Linked DNA regions of Desulfitobacterium hafniense DCB-2. Each later gene encodes a partner of the first gene's protein in a complex. Links are inferred from orthologs where the notes say so. Each region holds a gene or a part of one and is shown in the gene's direction. Other genes may lie near its edges.

Region 1 (2,998 bases):
CTGGGTCGTGTGCTCGGTCCTAAAGGACTTATGCCAAACCCCAAGACCGGTACCGTTACCTTTGATGTAGCCAAAGCTGTCAAAGAGATCAAAGCCGGTAAGATTGAATATCGTGCTGACAAAGCCGGTATCATTCATGCCCCTATCGGCAAAGTTTCCTTCAGCGAAGAACAACTCTATCAGAACTATAAGGTTCTGGTTGAGACCTTGGTTAAAGCGAAGCCGGCTGCCGCTAAGGGTCAGTATATCCGCAGCGTCACAGTGTCCTCTACTATGGGACCTGGAGTACGGATTAACCCGGTCAAAGCCAATTAATTGGATTCCAAAAAGTGTCTGGAATATTTCTTGACAGGTTTGCATAGATAAGCTATACTCTACTAGAATTGAATAGCCTTCCACTGTAGACAGCAGGTGCTCTTAGAGCTTAATATCCCTGCCGAGGTTGGAAAGATAGCCTTAAGTTATATTGGGCCTTCTTAACCTCTGCAGTCAAAGCGGGGGTTTTTCTATTAGTGTGGGTATTTCGGAAGGAGGTGGACTTAAGTGCCAAATATCGAAGAAAAAGCACAAGTGGTTGCGGAGATTAAGGAGCGGTTCCAAAACTCCACAGGGGTCGTACTGGCTGATTATCGCGGCCTGACCGTTGCTCAAGTAACTCAACTGCGTGCCCAACTGCGTCAAGCCGGTGTCGAATACCATGTATTGAAAAACACCATGGTTCGCCGGGCGGCTCATGAAGTCGGTATCGAAGGTTTGGATGGATATCTGGAAGGACCTACAGCCGTTGCTTTCAGTGCTGATCCAGTGGCTGGAGCTAAAGTATTAGCTGATTTTGCTAAGACCTCGAAGACCTTTGCTATCAAAGCAGGCGTGGTCGAAGGAAAAGTCGTTGACGAAGCGGGAGTTAAAGCCCTTGCGGAACTTCCTTCTCGCGAAGTTCTCCTTGCTCAAGTCCTGCGAGGAATGCAAGCACCCCTCGTCGGCATGGCCAATGTACTTCAAGGACCAATCCGCAAAATGGGTTATGCCTTGGAAGAAGTGCGTAAGCTTAAAGAAGCTCAGGCGTAAGCAGGATTTAAAACGCTGCGCTGAGGATGGGAACTACGATGTTCGGGTTATGATGGGGGGCCTGGCCCTCAAAGCATCGTAACTGAATTATAATGATTTCCGTAAATGGATTCCAAAACAAAAATTAATTTTAAGTGATATTAGGGAGGAAAATTTCAATGTCTAAAACTGCTGAAATTCTCGAAGCCGTAAAAGGCTTAACCGTTCTCGAGCTTGCTGAGCTCGTCAAAGCTTTCGAAGAAGAATTTGGTGTTAGTGCTGCTGCTCCTGTAGCTGTAGCTGCTGCTCCTGGCGCTGCTGCTGCTCCTGTTGCTGAAGAGCAAACCGAATTCGATGTTGTTCTTATGAATGCTGGTGCCGGAAAAATCAACGTCATCAAAGTTGTTCGCGAAATCACCGGTCTTGGCCTGAAAGAAGCTAAAGAACTGGTTGACGGCGCTCCAAAGCCTGTTAAAGAAAAAGTCAGCAAAGATGATGCCGAAGCTATCAAAGCTAAGCTCGTTGAAGCTGGTGCAACTGTCGAAGTTAAGTAAGTTTAGCCTATAATAGTGCTTAAAGAAGGCGCCCTTCTCCACCCATAAAGGTGAGAGGAGGGCGCCTTCTTTGGTTTAATCCATTCTCTTGAGAAGACTGTGATACAGAGTTTGTATGGATTTTCCAGGCTCAAGTCCCAATTCGGCCTGGAAAAGCTTTCGTACAGTATGATAGTGGGTAATAAAAGCGGTCCGGTCCTTTTGGGTAAAATAGCAGGTTAAGAGCATTTCATGTACAGTTTCATCTAAAGGGCAGCGTTCTAAAATACTGCGCAGAATCTTCTCTGCTCTGACCCAATCACCTTGAGTCATATAGAAGTTTACGACGGAAGACGCCAGCTTATAAAATTTCTGCCCATACTCGGCTTTTAGAGCCAAAGACCACAGATAGCCGTTTTCCTCCAAGTAATCTCCGGTATAGAGAGAAAGGGCATGTTCGCATCTCGCAATGGTGCTTTGATTTACAGGGACGGAGGAAGCGATATGGGCATCAAACTCGACCTTATCAATGGCTGCTTGGGGAAGGCTCAGCCAATAGCAGCCGTTGCTGAAACTTAAATCGAAAGGGATATTGGCCGCAGTCAACACTTTTTTTAGTTTATATACGGTAGTATGGAGCTGAATATCCACCTTTTCGCTATGGTATTCCGGCCAGAGAGCTTCGCAGATTCGCCACTTGGGAACTTCCTTTTCCAGATTCTGCACCAGATAGGCAAAAAGTTCTTCGGCCTTGGATGTCCGCCATTTAACTGGCTTTTTGCTGGCGGGGCCGTACACTGAAAATTTTCCGAAATAATGAATATTGGCTCCCAAAGGAGATTCCGGGGCAGAATCCTTGGCTAACCCTTTTCTTTTGATAAGGCGTCTGACGGCTCTCTCCACATCTTCCGGGAGGAGGGGCTTTAATAAATAGTCTAAAGCATTGACCCGGAAGGCATGCAGAGCATAGTGATCATAGGCGGTCACAAAGATGATTTCCACATCGCTGTCCATAGCCAGGATATGATTGGCCAGCTCCAGGCCACTTGTGTCAGGTATTTCAATATCCAGGAAAGCAACATCCGGTTTGGTTAGCCTTAGGCTGGATAAAGCGTCTGCCGCCCTGAGAAAAGTGCCGACAACCCTGATTTGACCGGTTTTTTCCAGAAGCATCTGCAGAATCTGGGTCGCCGGTTCTTCATTATCTACAATAATGGCTCTTAGCATCGATGCAGCTCCTTTCTATAAGACTTTAGTTATGAGTGGCGGTTTAGGATATTTGTCAATCAGGTTTTGGCCGGGATGCGGAAAGAAACGGTTGTCCCGTGGTCTTCCACGCTGAAGATAGTTAAAGTGGTCCCATAGAAGCGCAGCAACCTGCGGCTGATATTGGTCAAACCAACTCCCCGGGTTTCGGA
Region 2 (3,054 bases), 4.7 Mb from region 1 along the record:
CGGGAGGCGGGCGCCCGGATTCGCCTGATCACGGATGGTGATGTATCTCCGGCGGTGGCTTGTGCTATTGAAGGAACCGGGGTCGATGTGATGATGGGAATCGGAGGAGCCCCGGAAGGGGTACTGGCTGCAGCTGCGCTGCGGTGTCTGGGCGGAGAGATGCAGGGAAGGCTTTGGCCGGAGAATGAAGAGGATGTTCTGCGGGCCCAGAAGCTGGGCGTCAGTGATGTCGCTAAATTGTTAACGATGGATGATCTGGTCTGCTCTGATGATGTCTTCTTTGCAGCCACCGGTATCACCGAAGGCCCGCTGCTCAAAGGGGTGCATTTTACTTCCCAGGGAGCTCTGACCCATACTGTGGTGATGCGTGGAAAAACGGGGACAGTGCGCTTTATTGAGGCGCGGCATCGTTTTGACAAAAAGCCCGCCTATGCCATGAAGGGTGCTGTGTAGCGGCCTGTTCAGCTTCAGCAGGTATTTTTTACCTGGACATGGGTAAAGCTACCCTTGAGGTGATTATTTAAAAATGAATCATGAAGGACATGAGCGGAGAGGCTTTTGTCGTAAAGGGTGTGCTCTCCTGTTCATGTGTTGTTTCTGGGTTAATGCCTGGTCCTTGCCTGCTTTTGCTCAGGAGGAAGAACGGGTTACCTATTCCGTGGTCACGCTCCAGGCGGGGCAAAGCCTTGATGATTTGGCTCAAAAGTATCAGACGACCAGGTCTCAGATTCTGCTGGATAATCCGGCAGTCGTCATAGCTCCCGGGGCGACACTGACCATTCGGGAAAAGACTGTTCAGGGAACTCATGAGGCAGCTGAAGTATTATCCAGGGGAACAGCGCTCATCTGGAGTTGGCCGGCTTATGGCTCCATCAGTTCGGATTACGGCTGGAGAAAGGGAGAATTTCATCATGGCATCGATTTGGCAATCTCCCATGGAACGGAAATCCTCGCCGCTCGGGCGGGCAAGGTAGTCAAGGCTCAATGGCATGATATTTATGGATTGACTGTGCTTTTGGAACATGGCAATGGGGTGCAAAGCCTCTATGCCCATAATCAAAAAATCCTGGTGAGTCCGGGAGAGTGGGTTGAGCAGGGAGATTGCATCGCCCTGGCGGGAGATACGGGAAGAAGTACGGGCCCTCATCTTCATTTTGAGATTCGCCTGCATGGGAAAGCCGTGGACCCCAAGCCCTATTTGCCCCAAAACCCAATCTAAAACTATAATCGGATTCTTTAGGAATCTTTATGAAAAAATATTTGAGAACATTTAAGGCATTCCCTGTTTTTTTGTCTTGACCTGCATGAAGCCGACGTGCTACAATGTTTAGAGTTGACGACTCGGTTGGGAAAGAAGGTGACGACATGAAAGAAAAGACACACCCTAAATATGAACAAACCACTATCACTTGTGTCTGTGGAGAAGTTATTCCTACCGGCAGCACAAAGAAAGATATTAAGGTGGAAATTTGTTCTAAGTGCCATCCCTTCTATACCGGTGTTCAACGTTTTGTAGATGCTGGTGGACGAGTGGATCGCTTTAAGAAAAAATACGGCATGTAATATGAACAACGGCCTGCGGTCGTTGCTGGAGAAAAAGCAGAGCGCATGCTCTGCTTTTTCTTTACAGTTGCTGGCTGCGCAGAGCAGTAATAAGTGAGCTGATAGGCTTGGAACTCAATGCAGAGGGTAGATTGGTTGCAGACACCTAAGCTATGCAATACAAGAAGCCTAGTACTCTGTAACACCTAAATCCTTACCTTTCCGGCGGTTAAATTTCCGTATGACTGCGTTGTCGTCAATCGCCATACGACCGGTATTGCTCATTCCTCCGCCTTGTCCTACGAAAATTTTCCTCGCCGGGCAATGCAAGTTTTAAGTGTCACAGAGTACTAGGAAATACTAAATTTAAATGGCTACTTGAGGTGTGAATTAATGCAAAGAAAATTAATTGAAATTGAAAGGCGCTATGACGAGCTGACCCAGCTCTTAAGCGATCCTGAGGTCATCGGCAACCAGAGCGAATGGCAAAAATATGCCAAAGCTCAAGCGGGAATGACGGATATTGTGGAAGCCTTCCGTGAGTATTCTGAAGTTGTGAAACATCTGGAAGAGACACAGGGACTGCTTGAGGAAAAGTTAGACCCTGAATTTAAGGAAATGGCTGAGCTGGAGCTTGAGGAACTCACCGAAAAGCGGGATGAGCTGGAAGAGAAAATGAGAATTCTGCTCTTGCCCAAAGACCCTAATGATGATAAAAACGTCATTATGGAAATCCGTGCCGGTGCGGGGGGCGAAGAGGCGGCGCTTTTTGCCGGGGATCTCTATCGCATGTACACCAAATACGCTGAACACCAAGGCTGGCGCACAGAGCTTTTAAGCGCCAGTTACACCGATATCGGGGGCTTTAAAGAAATTATTTTCCTTATCGAAGGACAAGGAGCTTATAGCAAGCTGAAGTTTGAAAGCGGCGTTCATCGGGTGCAGCGGGTACCCACGACAGAGTCCGGCGGCCGGATTCATACCTCCACCACCACGGTGGCGGTGCTTCCCGAGGCGGAAGAAGTGGATGTTGCCATCAACCCCAACGATTTGCGCATTGATATCTTCTGCTCCAGCGGTCCCGGGGGACAGTCGGTCAATACCACTCAATCCGCGGTTCGCATCACCCACGTTCCCACAGGTACTGTTGTCTCCTGCCAAGACGAGAAGTCTCAGCTGAAGAACAAAGAAAAAGCCCTGCGGGTTCTGCGGGCCCGTCTCCTGGAGCGTGCTCAGGAAGAGGCTATGGGCGAATTGGCCAGTGAGCGCCGCAGTCAGGTGGGAACCGGGGATCGCAGTGAGCGAATCCGCACCTATAACTTCCCTCAAGGCCGGGTGACAGACCACCGTATCGGCTTGACCCTCCATCGCCTGGATTCCATCTTGTTAGGAGAGCTGGATGAGGTGATCAATGCCTTGATTACAACGGATCAAGCCGAGCGTCTGAAATCGGAGGCATAATGCGGATCATTGATGCTCTTTTATGGGGAGAGCAGGAATTAAACCTTGCCC

Evidence for each region.
Region 2: rplL (region 1) and rpmE share a complex: the UniProt entries of both Escherichia coli proteins name them as parts of the 50S ribosomal subunit. The link is inferred for Desulfitobacterium hafniense DCB-2 from one-to-one orthologs.

The regions. Positions count from the first base shown.
Region 1 is NC_011830.1:447,285-450,282, forward strand. What follows is about bases 6-2,913. They hold rplL (50S ribosomal protein L7/L12), read left to right. Parts: upstream 6-1,226; coding sequence 1,227-1,601; downstream 1,602-2,913. Other genes in these bases: rplA (50S ribosomal protein L1), read left to right, coding at 6-315; rplJ (50S ribosomal protein L10), read left to right, coding at 544-1,068; DHAF_RS02140 (response regulator), read right to left, coding at 1,677-2,807; DHAF_RS02145 (ATP-binding protein), read right to left, coding at 2,867-2,913. Outside these bases: more of rplA, read left to right, coding at 1-5; more of DHAF_RS02145, read right to left, coding at 2,914-2,998. UniProt on the Escherichia coli protein: The binding site for several of the GTPase factors involved in protein synthesis (IF-2, EF-Tu, EF-G and RF3). Is thus essential for accurate translation.
Region 2 is NC_011830.1:5,152,841-5,155,894, reverse strand. The notes cover bases 1-2,964. They hold rpmE (50S ribosomal protein L31), read left to right. Parts: upstream 1-1,365; coding sequence 1,366-1,563; downstream 1,564-2,964. Other genes in these bases: prfA (peptide chain release factor 1), read left to right, coding at 1,936-2,964; DHAF_RS24090 (M23 family metallopeptidase), read left to right, coding at 527-1,219; glpX (class II fructose-bisphosphatase), read left to right, coding at 1-453. In the rest of the region: more of prfA, read left to right, coding at 2,965-3,003; prmC (peptide chain release factor N(5)-glutamine methyltransferase), read left to right, coding at 3,003-3,054. UniProt on the Escherichia coli protein: Binds the 23S rRNA.